Regions from separate parts of the Cellulophaga geojensis KL-A genome, predicted to be linked through region 1. Evidence: riboswitches for the same ligand, from Rfam matches in the RefSeq annotation. Region 1 holds a riboswitch; each other region holds the start of a gene.

Evidence for each region. Region 1 has a riboswitch for S-adenosylmethionine ahead of KLA_RS03045 (Na+/H+ antiporter NhaC family protein). Riboswitches for the same ligand answer to the same signal wherever they lie in the genome.
Region 2: it holds a riboswitch for S-adenosylmethionine, as region 1 does, so the genes downstream of both, KLA_RS01350 (O-acetylhomoserine aminocarboxypropyltransferase/cysteine synthase family protein) here and KLA_RS03045 (Na+/H+ antiporter NhaC family protein) in region 1, are expected to answer to the same signal.
Region 3: it holds a riboswitch for S-adenosylmethionine, as region 1 does, so the genes downstream of both, KLA_RS01290 (homocysteine S-methyltransferase family protein) here and KLA_RS03045 (Na+/H+ antiporter NhaC family protein) in region 1, are expected to answer to the same signal.

The regions. Positions count from the first base shown of each region.
Region 1 is NZ_ARZX01000002.1:159,872-165,592, forward strand. It holds gene KLA_RS03025 (T9SS type A sorting domain-containing protein) at 1-961, opposite strand, end outside; gene KLA_RS03030 (hypothetical protein) at 1,343-1,963, opposite strand; gene KLA_RS17475 (phosphatase PAP2 family protein) at 2,103-2,672, opposite strand; gene KLA_RS03040 (DUF1853 family protein) at 2,753-3,565, shown strand; SAM-I-IV-variant riboswitch at 3,619-3,719, shown strand; gene KLA_RS03045 (Na+/H+ antiporter NhaC family protein) at 3,770-5,086, shown strand; gene KLA_RS03050 (DMT family transporter) at 5,132-5,721, shown strand, end outside.
Region 2 is NZ_ARZX01000001.1:285,905-291,625, forward strand. It holds gene thrA (bifunctional aspartate kinase/homoserine dehydrogenase I) at 1-1,576, opposite strand, end outside; gene KLA_RS01350 (O-acetylhomoserine aminocarboxypropyltransferase/cysteine synthase family protein) at 1,642-2,931, opposite strand; SAM riboswitch class I at 3,067-3,180, opposite strand; gene KLA_RS01355 (RloB family protein) at 3,362-4,027, opposite strand; gene KLA_RS01360 (AAA family ATPase) at 4,030-5,406, opposite strand; gene metK (methionine adenosyltransferase) at 5,662-5,721, opposite strand, start outside.
Region 3 is NZ_ARZX01000001.1:270,003-275,723, reverse strand. It holds gene KLA_RS01300 (bifunctional precorrin-2 dehydrogenase/sirohydrochlorin ferrochelatase) at 1-534, shown strand, start outside; gene KLA_RS01295 (NAD(P)/FAD-dependent oxidoreductase) at 584-1,645, shown strand; SAM riboswitch class I at 1,773-1,889, shown strand; gene KLA_RS01290 (homocysteine S-methyltransferase family protein) at 2,090-3,094, shown strand; gene metH (methionine synthase) at 3,096-5,721, shown strand, end outside.

The sequences.
Region 1 (5,721 bases):
TAAATGGATCTATAACACTAATATTAGACTTGTTTTTTGCATCATTTAAACTAGTAGCAATATTCATTTTTTGATATCCATTTTCTCTAACTAACTGTCCGTTAACACCAGTACTTGTTACACCAGCTGGGTATGTATATTGCCAAGTACCATCTGCTAATCTGGTTTGTACTGCAGTATCATCTAAAACACGTACCATTTGCCCGTCTACATAATACTCTAATCTTGTAGCTGAAACCCAATTAACACCAATTCTTACAACTCTTCCTCCCCATTGGTTAACTCCATTTTTTTGCCACCAACTATTAAAATCTGCAGGTTGGTAATCTTTAAAGTTTGGAGGCCTAATAAATACATGATGACTAAGGTGTATTTTATTTGCAAAGAAACCATTTCTATTGTCGTCTCCTGGCCCTCCATAACATTCTATAATGTCTATTTCCTGTGTGTCATCTGGGCTAAGTAGCCAAATATCCGAAGCTAATGAAGAGTTCATTACTTTTATACTAGCTTCTACAAATACAGGGAATTTTACACGCGTTTTGTTAGTTATACAACCAGCTCTTGTTTCTGGTCTAGAAATTAAATTTCCGCTAGAGCCAACAAAAGACTTGGTTGCTCCAGGGATTCTAGATGCCCAAATATTTAAATGACCTCCAGAAACAGCTACGTGGTTTTGCATCCATTTTGTTGGTCCTGGACCTTCAAAATTATTGGGAGCACCACTTGGTAAATTATGGTATTTATTATACCATTTTTTATTATTTCCTGGGCCAAAATCGGTAACATTGGTAGAAGGTAAAAATTGGTAGTTAAAATCGTCACTGGCTTGTACTTGTAATTGCCACGTTTTTCCTGATCCGGCATTTGCGGGTATAGGTATGTTATCCCAATCGTACTGAGCATTAACAAATAGCAATTGTAGAAACATAATAATTGATAGTAGGCTAATCTTTTTCATAAAAAATGTAGTTTAAATATTGATTAAATTATTTTCTTCAAAAAAATTCATATCCTGGGGAAACAGACTAAAATTATTTAACACGAAACTACTATTTAACAAGAAAAATATGATAAATATACACTAGACAAATACTCAACAGGCATATAAATAACCTATTAAAACTTATGTATTTTATCGGTAAAAAAACTATATTGTTGGTAAATACAGCTGAAAATAAAATTACGAATCTATCTTATAAAATATTTTTTGTAAGAAAAAACTTTTACATATACTTACTTTGTCTATGTAATTTAGTCCTAAAAATAAAAAAGGTTGCCTATAGGAACATAGGACAACCTTTGTAAAAAGCGGGGAACGCTTTATATTGTATATTTACTATTAGCCTTTAATGGTAAGTTCACCATTTTCATCGACCTTAAACTCAACTTCATAAAAATTAGTTACTATATTACGTCCTTCAATGGTTTCATTGTTAGGTTCTGTTACGTGTATTTCAAAATCTGAAGATATTTTATTTGTCTTAGTGTCTACTTCAACGTAGTATTCTCTAACTTGATAGTTGTCTATTTCCATTTCTTCTTCAATAAGTACAACACCTTTATTTACATTAGAAAAAATAGCATCTACATCTAGATCACTAATTTTAAGTTTACCTTGTGCATTTTTGATATGAAATTTTTTCTGAAAGGCATCATTCAAAAGCTTTTCATCTTCTAAAGTAGCTTCAGCATAATTTGTTTTTGTGGTATAACGTCTGCTAAATAATTTACCATCTTTTAAATACTTAATGGTAATGCTCCCTAAATCTGAGTTTAAATCTTCTTTAGAATAAAACTCTAACCTATAAACTTCTAAATCGGCTCCAAAACTAGTCATTGCTAATTGTTTGGCTGCTTGTAAGCCTTCTAGTGTAGAAATTCTGATTGTGTCTTTATCGCTACCACAGGAAGTTATTAACAACATAACAAGTAGAAACGTAATTTTTAAAGTATTTTTCATTTTTATGTTTGATTGTTTTACACTCCAAAACTAGCCAAACAGTTACTGAGTCTTATATTAGAATATAAAAATGTAGCCATCTAATATATATTTAATTGTAATTGATATATTTTCGTTTTAAAATTACTTTAAGGAACTTCTAAGAAATAAGTACTAAGGTTAGCCCAAACAATGAGCCTATAATTAAGCCTGTAACAACCTCTTTTGGTGTGTGCCTTTTTAATACAAGTCTAGACCACATTACTAAAAATGTAAATAATATAAGAACAACACCTAAACGCCTATTTACAAATATAATAGCAAGTGCTAAATATATGTTTATAGCCACGTGCATAGATATTTTTATAAGAAAATTAATTCCGAAAGAAGCTAAAAGCATAAGCGTAGCTATAGAAAAGCTAGTGCAAATGTAAACAGGCTGGTTTGTATAAAATAAAAAGAAAAGAACCAAAACCATTAGTGGTAAAGCAAATATATACAACGATCTACGCTCCCTTTTGTTAGACACATCTAAGTCTGTATATTTTCCTCTTCTTTTTCCTATATAGACCCAAGCAATTAAAACTAGAAAAAAAATGCCATAAATAAGAGATAAGGTATGGGAAAAGACTGTTTCCTTATCATTAAGATTAAAAATTAAAATTAAAAAAGGAAATAGCAACAACGGGTGTCCTAATACAGATATAAATTGAGCTATTTTAATTTTCATTTAAACCATTTATTATCACAAATATAGTTTTATTTGTAGAAATAGTTAATTAATTAGTACAAGTGTTTACTTTGTTTTAAATGACATTACAATACAAAGACATAGAGCAACAGTTTATTGGTTATGTAAATACCCCAACACTATGGGTAAGCAACAGCGTGTATGGTTTAAAACAGTTTGAACTAGAAAAAAATGATACTCCAAAATTTACTGATAAGATACCAACAAATTTAAGATTAGGAAAAAGGGTAGAACGCTATGTTAGCACAGATTTTAAGCAATCTAAAGACATTACTATTTTAGCAGAAAACCTACAAATACAAAACAATAAGCTTACTATTGGTGAAATAGACTGTATTTTAATAAAAAACAAAATAGCCTATCATATAGAAATAATTTATAAATTTTACCTGTTTGATGATACGGTTGGTAGTACTGAGTTAGATTATTGGATTGGACCAAACAGAAATGATTCTCTAATTAAAAAGTTAGATAAACTTAAAGATAAGCAACTACCACTACTCTACAACACCCATACAACCCCAATAATTAAAAAGCTAAATTTAAGTTTAAATAAAATTAAACAACGTGTATTTTTTAAAGCACAACTATTTACACCTTACAAAAGAAGTGTAAAATTTAAGCAGTTAAATAAGAACTGTGTAAAAGGTTTTTATGTTAAGCATGCACAATTAGAGCAATTTAATAAGTGTAAGTTTTATATACCTAACAAAACTAATTGGCTGCAAGAAGTAAAAACACAAGTAAACTGGCTAACATATAATACATTTACTGCAGAGGTTAACACCTTAATTACTGCCAAAAAGTCTCCATTATGCTGGATAAAATTTCCTAACGGAGAATTAGAAAAGTTTTTTGTTGTTTGGTGGTAAAAAATAACAGAAAATTATGATTTTATCTCGTTGTTATGCTTTAGTTTTGCGCACTTAATTATCAAGAATCTCAAAAAAAAGAGATAGCAACCTGCAATAACGAGCAAGGTGCTAAAAAAGGATAAGCCAATACTTTGGAAAAAATGTTAATTTAACTCCTTATTATTTGTCTTTTTCTTATTGTGATTCTGCAAAACAATAAAAATGACTGCAATAAAAAATAGTACACCAAAGCTTATAGCATTATTACCCTTATTTGTATTTGTATTTACATTTTTAGGCGTAGGTATTTATCAGAACGACTTTTATGCATTACCAGCGCCTATAGCTGTTATTGCAGGTATTATAGCCGCTTTTTTATTATTTAAACAAACTATTAATGCTAAAATTAATACACTTTTAGAAGGCTGTGGAGATAGTAAAATACTAACTATGTGCCTTATATATTTGTTGGCTGGTGCATTTGCAACAATTACCAAAGAAACAGGTAGTGTAGACGCTATTGTGAGTTTAGGGTTAGATATAATTCCTATACAATACATTTATTTTGGAGTGTTTATTATTGCTGCCTTTTTATCTATATCTACAGGTACATCTGTAGGTGCCATTGTAGCTTTAACACCAATTGTTATAGGGTTTGCAGATAAAGGTGGTGCATCTTTAGCCGTGCTTTGTGGTGCACTTTTAGGTGGTGCTATGTTTGGAGATAACCTTTCTGTAATATCAGATACAACTATTGCAGCAACACAATCTTTAGGAGTTAAAATGAGCGATAAATTTAAACAAAATATAAAAATTGCATTACCAGCAGCTTTAATTACAATTGTTGTATTAATTTTTAAAGGAGCAGATTTAAATGCGCATAGTTTAGAAAATACAACCTATAATTATAACCTACTAAAAATAGTACCTTATGTATTTGTAATTGCACTATCTGTTATTGGTGTAAACGTTTTTGTTACCTTATTACTTGGTGTAATTTTAGCTGCAATAATTGGTATATTTTACGGTGACTTTACGCTAATTGAATCTACTAAGTATGCATATGCAGGATTTACGAGTATGACAGAGATTTTTTTGTTATCCTTATTGTCTGGTGGCTTAGCTGCTTTGGTTGCTAAAAATGGAGGGATAGACTATATTCTAAATAAAATAAAAACACTTATAAAGAGTAAAAAATCTGCACAATTTGGAATTGCCACACTAGTAAGTACGGTTAATATGGCTATTGCAAATAACACCGTTTCCATAATTATTTCTGGTACTATTGCCAAAACTATAAACGATGAGTATAAGTTAGACAATAAAAATACGGCTTCAATATTAGATATTTTTGCCTGTATTACACAAGGATTATTACCTTATGGAGCACAAGTGTTAATGATTTTAAGCTTTTCTAAAGGAAAACTAACATATACAGACTTAATAAGTAATACCTGGTATTTACTTCTGTTATTTATCTATACCATAATATACATTAGTTTAAATCCGTTTAAATTGAAGAAATCTGACATAAAATAATACACAACACTCTTAAAAATTATCTAAAAAACTATCTTCGCGGCCATGTGGATGTATTTAGGCCTTTTATCGGCTTTATTTTTAGGGTTACATAATTTGTGTAAAAAACATGCTGTACAAGGCAATGAGGTTTTTCCTGTACTTTTAGGTACTATAACTGCTGGTTTTTTACTGTTACTACCTTTTTATTTAGGATCTAAATTTTATCCTGAGTTTACTAAAGAAATTGGTTTTTACATCACAGATATTCCTTGGCAAAACCACGCATTAATTGTTATAAAATCTATGCTAATGGCTGGCTCTTGGGTATTGGCTTACCAAGCCTTAAAACATTTGCCCATTACTATTGTTACTCCAATACGTTCCGCCGGACCTTTTTTTACTTTTATTGGCGCAATTTTTATTTATCATGAACGACCAAATTATTGGCAATGGATTGGCTTTTTCTTAATCATATTTTCTGTTTTTTTATACTCTAGAATTGGAAAACAAGAAGGTATCAATTTTAAAAAGAACAAATGGATATTTGCTATAATAGGTGCTACCTTTTTAGGCTCATCTAGCGGTTTATATGATAAATTTTTAATACAACAGGTAAATTTAAATCCGCAAACACTACAGTTTTGGTTTTGCTG
Region 2 (5,721 bases), on a different contig from region 1:
ATAAAGAGGCAGAATAGTTACTACCGTTTCTGCCTAAAGTTGTTGTTTTACCATCTTCTGTAGACCCAATAAAACCTGTAATAACAGGTACAACATTACTAGCTAAACTAGAAATTAATTTTTGTGTTTTAGCTTTAGACACCTCCTCTAACACGTTTGCATTTCCAAAATTGGCATCAGTTTTTACTATTTTTCTAGAATCTATAAACTCAGCTTTTACACCTTCTTTAGCAAGTGCTTTTACAACATATTGTGCAGAAAGCAACTCTCCGTATGCCAAAACTTGATCTTTAATTTTTAAGCTATAATCACCCAACAAGGCAACACCTTCTAAAATTTGCAAAATTTCTGTGTATACCTCAGAAAAATTTAACGCTAAACCATTTTGCTGATATGCTTTAAACTCATTAAAAGCTAGAGTATACTCTTCTCCCCTTGCTGCTAAATTCAACAATTGTTCTAATACATTTGTAGATTCTCCGCGAGCAGAAACCACAACCGCTATATTTTCAGAATTAGCAACTTTAGAAGCTATTTTAGTAACTACGTTAGATACACCTTCTCCGTTAGCTAAAGACTTACCTCCAAACTTAATTACCTTAAGTTCTTCTCGTTTTTTATGATCATTAAAAATACCATTTAGCAATTGCTCTAACTGATCAAACTCTATTAAAAACGCATCATGACCATGTAGTGAGTGTATTTCACCATAGGTAACATTACTATTAGCTTGTGCCAGTTGTTTAAAGGTATCTTTATTTTCTTTGGCTGTAAAAAACAAATCAGAATCTACACCTACAATATGTATAGATGTGTTGCTATTTTGCAGGTTAATAAAAGCCTCATTACCATCTCTAGTAATATCTATGGTTTTTAACAACTGGTTCATTAACTTATATGCAGATAATTGAAAACGCTCTTGCAATTTTTTACCGTGGTGGGTTAGCCAACTTTCCACATTAAATAACTGTTGTTCTTCATTTGTGCTTCGGTTAAAACGAGCCTTAAAAGATTCTGGTGTACGGTAGCATAACATTGCGTGCATACGGGCATCATGTACAGGTTGCTTAGAGTTTACCAAAAACTGTTCTTGAATTTGACAGTTTGCAATAAGCCAGTCTGTGGATTTCCAATCTGATGCAACCGGAATTAAATGCTGAGTTAACTTTGGATTTAGTGCAGCCATCTCCCAGGCAATACCACCTCCTAAAGAACCTCCTATTATTGCAAAAAGCGAATTGATATTTAGTTCTTTTAATCCTAATAAAAACAAATGAGCAATATCTTTAGCTACAAAATCTTTATAGTTTTCTATAATAAAGCCATCAAAACCATTACCAGGAATATTAAAAGACAATACCGTGTATTTTGTGGTGTCTATACATTTACCTTCTCCTATTAGTGTAGACCACCAGCCATCTTCACCAGAAACATTAGAGTTACCTGTTAAAGCGTGATTTACAAGTACAATTGGCGCGGTGTGCAATTCTGCTCCAAATACCTGATATGACAAGTCTATATCTTGTGTGCTACCACTTAGCGTTGTATATTTTTTTAGTTTGATATGATGCAACATAGTAAGCTGTTTTAACCTAAATAATTATTAGGTTATTTGTAATTTATTTTGAGAACGTAAGTTTATTAAGCTGTAACTGTAGATATAGCTTTAAAAGCCTCTTCTAAGTCTAACTTTAAATCTTCTATATCCTCTAAACCAACAGATAAACGAATTAAATCTTGACCAACACCTGCAGCCTCTTGCTGCTCTGCTGTTAATTGTTGATGCGTTGTACTTGCTGGGTGAATTATTAAAGATTTTGTATCTCCTATGTTTGCTAAAAGAGAGAATATTTTAGTGGCATCTGTTAGTTTTTTAGCAGCTTCAAAGCCACCTTTTACACCAAATGTAACTAAGCCACTTTGACCTTTTGGTAAGTACTCCTTAGCTAAGTCATAGTATTTATTGCTTTTTAACCCTGGATAGTTTACCCAAGCAACCTCATCTCTACCCTCTAACCAAGTAGCCAATTCTAATGCGTTTGCACTATGTTGTTTTATACGCACTGGTAAAGTTTCTAAACCTTGTATAATTTGGAATGCATTAAACGGACTTAAAGCTCCTCCGAAATCTCTTAAACCTTCTAAAATTAATTTATACGTAAATGCAGCATTACCAAGAGCCTCACTATACACCAAACCGTGGTACCCGGCAGATGGTTCTGTAAACTCTGGGAACTTTCCATTTGTCCAGTCAAAAGTACCTGCGTCTACAATTGCACCTCCTAAAGAAGTTCCTTGTCCGCCTATGTATTTTGTTAGCGAGTGTATTACCAAGTTTGCACCGTGCTCTATTGGGTTTAATAATGCTGGTGATGCTACTGTATTGTCTACAATAAATGGCACTTGTGCTGCTTTTGCTTCTTTAGAAATTGCTTTTAAGTCTAAAACATCTAGCTTAGGATTTCCTAATGACTCTACAAAAAATGCTCTTGTATTTTCTTGCACTGCTTTACCAAAACTCTCTGGATTAGATGCATCTACAAAAGTAGTTGTAATACCTAATCTTGGTAAGGTTACATTTAACAAATTAAATGTACCACCGTACAAACTGCTAGATGCTACAATGTGGTCTCCTGCTCTTAAAAGCGTTAATAAACCTGTAGAAATTGCTGCTGTACCAGATGCAAATACTACTGCTCCTACACCACCCTCTGCTGCTGCTAGTCTGTCTTGTAATATTTGATTTGTTGGATTGTTTAAACGCGTGTAAATAAATCCTAATTCTGATAAAGAAAATAAGTTTGCTGCGTGGTCTGTGTCTTTAAAAACATAAGACGACGTTTGATAAATAGGCACTGCTCTTGTACCTGCTGTTTCTGATGGAGTGTGACCTGCGTGTAATGCGTTTGTTGCTAATTTTTGAGTACTCATAATTTTGTTTTTTATAGTTTAAATTGAAAAAATAAAAAAGCCAAAACCGCGTCTTGCCGACTTTGCAAGATGGTTTAAAATTAAATGAGTTAAAAAGAAATTGGAAATTTGCTTTGTGTAAATAAAAAGCTTGTTTCGTTATCTGCCTATAGTACCGATGTACTTGGTAGAATTTAGCACCTTCTTTGTATGAGCAAAGGGTTGCTAAGGCTTCATTGGGTCTAATCCCTCCGCCTTTCTTGATAACTATTCAATAAGTGTTTTGAACTTTGAGCTACAAATATATGTTCAGAAAAATTTAATATCCTAATCTTTTTTGAAAAAATATTGATTTTAACCTTTTTAACAAGCTTAAATAACAGAAACACAATATTTGTTTGTTTTTGTAACGATTTATTAAATCATTAAAGCAGAAACATTTTGTAAAATTCTAGGTTTTTAGCAGTTTTTCAATCAATTTGTATATATGAGAACCTAATTTTTTTGGATATGGTTCATTTTTATTATCTAAATTTTTAGCTCTGTCAATTGCTATTTTAGTTAAAGGTAAGAATATTTCAGGATTTGGCTTTTTATTATATCCTCTTCCTTGTAAATCACCTAGAACAACATCAATATGGTTTTTCTTTCTACTTTCAGATGCGTTTTCTAAAAGTTTATTTACCTCGCTTTCATTGTATTCTGTAATGTCTTTTAGATGCAATATTAACCATATTTCAAAGCAAGGATTACTCATAGCTAAAAAGAAGTTATTTTCTTTCTTGCAATCAGCTACTAATTTGTCAAAATCAATTTTATGTATAGTTTCCCAATGGTCTCTATCTATAATTAGCCAAAATTCATCTGTTTTTTTAAATTGATAATCTAATTTAGCTTTTTTGAGTAATTTTTTAACACTCAAGGGATCTGTTCCAGAGTTTTCTTCTTTTTTTAACGGGACAATTTCAATTAAACCTGAATCATTGAAAAATACAGACTCTCGAAAGTCGTTAAAATATTTCTTTTCACTTACTGTACCTTCATAAGATAAAACGAATAACTTTTCAGCATCCAAGAAACCTCCTTTTCTAATTAATGGTATTGGTTCTCTTGGCATATTTAATTAAATTGAGGTATAACCGTTAAATTCTCTCTGTTTCCAAACTTAGGAACACCTTTGTATCTTCCTAATAGATAATCTCGTCTAACTTCTTTATCAAATCTAATACTGTAATCTTCCAATGAATGTAATCGACTTGCTCCCATTTTGTCTTTTACAACAAACCAAATTTCATCTTTTCGAAGCAATTTTTGAGTCAAAAGTGTTGATTCGTGGCTGGCAACAATAAACTGACTGTTGACATTTTTGCACTTGGATAGAAAGAAATCAAATAAGTCGTATATCAAATTGGGATGTAAACTTCTTTCCATTTCGTCAATTACGAAGACGTTATCTCCTTTGAAAAAATCAATTATTAGTGGTATTAAATCCATTATTCTTCTTGTACCATCTGATTCATCTCTTAAATCAAATAATTCGTAACCACCACCTGTAATTTTATGTTTTGTTTTCAAAAGCTGAGCCCTCAATGTTCTGTCTTTAAGTATAGAAATAACATAGTATTTGTCATCTTGGACATTAGAAATAAATGCATTAGTTTTTTCTGATTTATCTCCCAATAAATCATTCTCTATATCTTTTAAGATTTCACTTGGAATATCAATTTTCTCAATATCTACCTCTTTAAATTCTATTCCATCAATACCTGTGTCAAAATATCCAAGCATTTCGGTAAACACTTTATTTAAGTCTGTGTCTTCTAGCAGTTCAAACTTTTTACCTACATTTTTAGAATTCGGATAAATAACTGTTAATGCATTTTGAAACCAATCTATAACATTGATAAGATCGTCAATATTTGAAACATTTTCCTTAACTTTTCGTGTTCTTATTTCAGACAAAAAAAGTTGATTTTTTTGAGTTCCTTTTGCGGTGAATTCTAAAAATTGTTTTTCTTCTGTTTTTTTGTTTTTGCTAAGAATTGCGTCTAAGTCAAATTCCTTTGGTCTATTTTTATCTCTTGTAAAAATTTCTTTTTCAGATTTTTTAGATATTTCATAAAGCCATTCTTCTATTATTTCCTTAGAATTAAAAACAAATCCATAAGCGTAATTTTTGTTCTTGTGTTGAATCTCGTACTCAATTCTAGAGTTTTGATTTAATAGCTTTTTGTCTAGTTTGAAGCTACTATATTTTATAGGTTGTTCTGCTTTATTTCCTTTAAGAATAAGTTCTTTTCCGAATTCAATAGCTTTGATTAAATTGGATTTCCCAGATGCATTAGCACCATAAACTACAGCTGTTTTAAGAGCGGAAGTTCCTTTTATTGATTTGGATTTATGATGTGATTTTAAAGTTCCTCTTCCTGGAATAAGAGAAAATACTTCTCGATCTTTAAATGATAGAAAATTCTCAACTGCAAACCTTATTAGCATAATTCTGTTTGTTTTTTATGTAAATTTAGTGAAAAAATCACATTTAATCGCGCGTAAAAATAAAATCGATAAACTTTATAAAGCAATTGTGTTAGGGATTGTAGTGAAAATCCTTTTTTATTTTTCTTAAAAAAGATTGCAACAAAAAGCCCGACCCTTGTGGTAACACCCAAATAAATAGTAAAATATTAAACACAAAAAAAAGTGCTTTACCGTTACAGCAAAGCACTTATATATATTATTAAAAACTTTATTTTAAAGGTTAAAAGCGGTTTTTACTGCGCTTACCATATCTAGTTTTTCCCAAGTAAAAAG
Region 3 (5,721 bases), on a different contig from region 1:
CTAATAGTAGGTGGTGGTAATGTGGCAGAGGAAAAACTACGCTTTTTAACTAAGTCTAGTCCAGATGCTGTGGTAACAATGGTGTCTCCTTGGTATGCAGAAAAAACGTTACAACTGGCAAATAAATTTAATGTTACTACCATTACAGATGTCTACAATATTAGTTATTTAGATGCCAAACATATGGTAGTTGCAACTACAGATAATGTAGAGGTTAATGTGCAAGTGTATAAAGATTGTAGAGCGCAATTTAAATTGGTAAACGTAGCAGATAACCCTCCGTATTGCGATTTTTATATGGGCGGAATTGTAACCAAAGGCAATGTAAAAATTGGTATTTCTACCAATGGTAAGTCGCCAACAACAGCAAAACGTTTGCGCCAGTTTTTTGAAGACGTAATACCTGAAGATATTAATAAAATGGTTCAAAACTTAAACGACTACAGAAAAACTATAAAAGGAGATTTTGAAGAAAAAGTAGATAAAATGAACCAGATTACAAGTTCCTTAGTAGATAAAAAAGATAATAATTAAAACATTTAAATGAGAGTAGATACTCATTAGTAAGTACAAAATTAAAATTATGATTAAGACAGATATATTAATTATTGGCGCAGGACCAACAGGATTGTTTACCGTTTTTGAGGCAGGTTTGTTAAAACTAAAATGCCATTTAATAGATGCATTGCCACAACCAGGCGGACAATGTGCAGAGATATATCCTAAAAAACCAATTTATGATATTCCTGCTTTTCCAGAAATTTTAGCAGGTGATTTGGTTACCAATCTAATGGAACAAATAAAATCTTTTGAGCCTGGTTTTACACTAGCAGAAAGAGCAGATACTTTAGATAAGTTAGACGATGGTACTTTTGTGGTAACCACAAACAAAGGCACAAAGCACAATGCGCCAGTTGTTGTAATTGCAGGTGGTTTAGGATCTTTTGAGCCTAGAAAACCGCAAATAGAAAACATTCTTAATTTTGAGGATAAAGGTGTTGCTTATATGATTAAAGACCCAGAAGTATACAGAGACAAAAAAGTTGTTATTGCTGGTGGTGGAGATTCTGCATTAGACTGGGCAATATTTTTAGCAGACGTAGCAGCAGAAGTATCTTTAGTACACCGTAGAAACGAGTTTAGAGGTGCTTTAGACTCTGTAGAAAAAGCATCAGAACTTGCAAAAGCAGGTAAAATAAAATTGTTTACAGAGGCACAAGTAACCAAACTATACGGAGATGATCATTTAGAGGCTGTAGTTGTAAAATACAACGACGAGGAAAAAGGAGAAAGCTATGTAGAAGTAGATAATTTTATTCCGTTATTTGGACTATCACCTAAATTAGGACCAATAGGAGATTGGGGATTAGAAATAGAGAAAAATGCTATAAAAGTAGACAACTCTTATGATTACCAAACCAACATTCCTGGTGTATATGCCATTGGTGATGTTAACACCTATAAAGGAAAACTAAAACTAATTTTATCTGGTTTTCATGAAGCAGCCGTAATGTGCCAAAGCGCATACCAACGCATAAACCCAGGCAAACGCTATGTAATGAAATACACAACCGTAGGTGGTGTAGAAGGTTTTGATGGTTCAAAAAAAGAAGCCAAAAAAGAAGTTGTACAAAGCATTTCGTAAAAATATTACAATTTTAAGCCTATATGTGTAAAAAACACGTGTAGGCTTAAAAATTACCAGCAATATTTGGTTATAAAAAAGTTGTGCTGTTACTTTGTGGCATAATTAGTTCATTAATACACTGAAAACGTTATCAAGAAAGGTGGAGGGATTAGACCCTATGAAACCTTAGCAACCCTTTATTCTTATTTAAAGAAGGTGCTACATTCTACTACGTTGTTACATACAACACGGCAGATAACTCACAAATTAGTAAAGACATTCACAGTCTTCTCTCATTTACCTTACTTGATATTTTATTTATAGCGTTCCATTTGTTTGCAAGCACAAATGGCCAGGCTTTCTGCTGTATTTTTTGGTTTTAGCAAACAGGTTTTACAAACCGTTGCAACCAAAAAGATGCCGCATCAATCCTTAACGCACAACACAATATTATACGGTACAATGAAAAGGATACAAGACATATTAAAAGAAAGAATTTTAGTGCTAGACGGTGCAATGGGTACAATGTTACAGCGCTACAAATTCACCGAAGAAGATTTTAGAGGCAAACGTTTTGCAGACTGGGAACACCCATTACAAGGCAATAACGATTTACTCTCTCTAACTCAACCAGAAGCTATAGCAGAAGTACACCGTAAATATTTTGCAGCTGGGGCAGACATTGTAGAAACCAACACCTTTTCTGGTACAACTATAGCAATGGCAGACTATTTTATGGAAGATTTAGTGTACGAGCTAAATTATGAGTCGGCACGTATTGCAAAACAAGTTGCAGATGAGTTTACAGCAAAAGAACCACACAAACCAAGGTTTGTAGCAGGTAGTATTGGACCCACCAATAAAACCGCAAGTATGTCTCCAGACGTTAACGACCCAGGTTTTAGAGGTGTTACTTTTGATGAACTTAGAATAGCTTACAAACAACAAGTAGAAGCATTGTTAGATGGTGGCTCAGATATCTTACTAGTAGAAACCATTTTTGATACCCTAAATGCAAAAGCAGCACTTTTTGCCATAGAAGAAGTGAAAGAAGAGCGTAATATAGATGTTCCTATAATGGTAAGTGGTACAATTACAGATGCCTCTGGCAGAACCTTATCAGGGCAAACAGCAGAAGCTTTTTTAATATCAATAAGTCATATTCCTATTTTATCTGTTGGTTTTAATTGTGCTCTAGGAGCAAGTCAATTGGTACCGCATTTAGAGGTATTGGCAGCAAAAACAGGTTTTGGAGTATCTGCACATCCAAATGCAGGTTTGCCAAATGCATTTGGTGAGTATGATGAGACTGCAGAGCAAATGGCAGCACAAATAAAAGAATACTTAGATAAAAGCTTGGTAAATATTGTTGGTGGTTGTTGTGGTACAACACCAGAACACATTAATGCAATTGCTAATTTGGTAAAAGATTACAAACCCAGAAATATTGCTTTAGAAACTGTCTAATATGAAAAATTTAAAACCTAAATATTTAAAACTTTCAGGATTAGAACCATTGGTTGTTACACCAGATACTAACTTTATTAATGTAGGTGAACGTACTAATGTAGCTGGTTCTAAAAAGTTTTTAAGGCTAATAAAAGAAGAAAAGTTTGATGAAGCTCTAGATATTGCACGCCACCAAGTAGAAGGTGGGGCGCAAATTATAGACATTAATATGGATGACGGACTTATAGATGGCAAAGAAGCTATGGTTAAGTTCTTAAACCTAGTTATTGCAGAACCAGATATTGCTAGAGTTCCTATAATGATAGACAGCTCTAAATGGGAAATTATAGAAGCTGGTTTACAAGTGGTTCAAGGTAAATGTGTGGTAAACTCTATAAGTCTTAAAGAAGGAGAAGAAGAATTTATACACCACGCCAAACTTATTAAGCGTTACGGTGCAGCCGTAATTGTAATGGCTTTTGATGAGGTAGGACAGGCAGATAATTATGAACGTAGAATAGAAATAGCTAAACGTTCTTATGATATTTTGGTAAACAAGGTAAACTTTGCACCAGAAGACATCATTTTTGATCTTAATATTTTTCCTGTTGCTACCGGTATGGATGAGCATAAACGCAACGCCATAGATTTTATAGAAGCTACAGCTTGGGTAAAGGAAAATTTACCACATTGTAGTGTAAGTGGAGGTGTTAGTAATGTGTCGTTTTCTTTTAGAGGAAACAACCCTGTGCGTGAGGCTATGCATTCAGTTTTTTTATACCACGCCATACAGGCAGGTATGAATATGGGAATTGTAAATCCTACTATGCTAGAGGTTTATGATGATATTCCTAAAGATTTATTAGAGCGTGTAGAGGATGTAATGTTAGACCGTAGGGATGATGCTACAGAACGTTTGTTAGATTTTGCAGAAACGGTAGTTGGTAAGGCAAAAGAGAGCACGGTAGATTTATCATGGAGAGAAGAACCTATACAAACCCGTATTACTAGAGCATTGGTAAAAGGTATAGACCAGTATATTGTAGAAGACGTAGAAGCAGCTAGGCAAAGTGTAGACAAACCTATTGAGGTTATAGAAGGTCATTTAATGACTGGGATGAATGTTGTTGGTGATTTGTTTGGTAGCGGAAAAATGTTTTTACCGCAGGTTGTAAAGTCGGCACGAGTAATGAAAAAAGCGGTTGCTTACTTATTGCCATATATAGAAGAGGAAAAACTTAAGAATCCGCAAGAGGCAGAGTCTTCTTCTGCAGGTAAAATTTTAATGGCTACTGTTAAAGGAGATGTGCATGATATTGGTAAAAATATTGTGGGCGTGGTTTTAGCATGTAACAATTATGAGATTGTAGATTTAGGGGTAATGGTGCCACCAGAAAAAATTATACAAGCTGCTAAAGATGAAAATGTAGATGTTATTGGTTTAAGCGGATTAATAACACCGTCTTTAGATGAAATGGTTTTTTTAGCTAAGGAAATGGAGCGCCAAAACTTTACTGTGCCTTTGCTTATTGGTGGTGCAACTACTAGCAAAGCACATACTGCAGTAAAAATAGATCCGCAGTATAAAAATGCTGTAGTGTATGTAAACGATGCTTCTAGAGCGGTTACTGTTGTTGGAGATTTATTGCAAAAAGAAACCAAAGATGCTTTTAAAAAGACAATTAAATTAGACTATGAAGAGTTTAGAAAACAATTTTTAAAACGTACCAAACATAAGGAGTATTTACCTATTGCAGATGCGCGTAAAAATAAATATAAAATAGATTGGAAAACATCAGAAATTGTAAAACCAAATGCACTTGGAATACAAGTTATAGAGGAATATGATTTAAATAAGTTGGTTGAGTTTATAGACTGGACTCCTTTTTTTAGAAGCTGGGAGTTGCATGGTAAATTTCCAGATATTTTAACTGATGAAATTGTAGGTACACAGGCTACAGATTTGTTTGCAGAGGCGCAACAAATGCTTACAAAGCTTATTGATGAAAAACTACTAACCGCAAAAGCAGTTTTTGGTTTGTTTAAAGCCAATACAATTAATGATGATGATATTGAGCTAGAAACACCTAACGGAAAACATACCTTTAGAACCTTACGTCAGCAATTAAAGAAGTATGCAGGTAAGCCAAATTTTGCATTGTCTGACTTTATTGCGCCTAAAGAAACAGGTAAAGAAGATTATATAGGTTGTTTTTGCGTAAGTACTGGTTTTGGAGCAGAAGAAATAGCCGAAAATTACCGTAAAAACTTAGACGATTACAATTCTATTATGGTAAAAGCTTTAGCAGATAGGCTAGCAGAAGCTTTTGCAGAATGCTTGCATAAAGATATTAGAACTACACATTGGGGTTATGCTAGTAATGAAACTTTAGATAATGAAGCTTTAATTAAAGAGGAATACAAAGGTATAAGACCTGCGCCAGGATATCCTGCTTGTCCAGACCACCTAGAGAAACCTACTATCTGGGATATTTTAAAAGTAAAAGAAACAATAGGTGTAGAACTTACAGATAGTTTGGCAATGTGGCCAGCTGCATCTGTATCTGGTTATTATTTTGCAAATCCAGAGGCTCGCTATTTTGGAGTTGGAAAAATTAAAGAAGACCAAGTTGAAGATTTTGCAG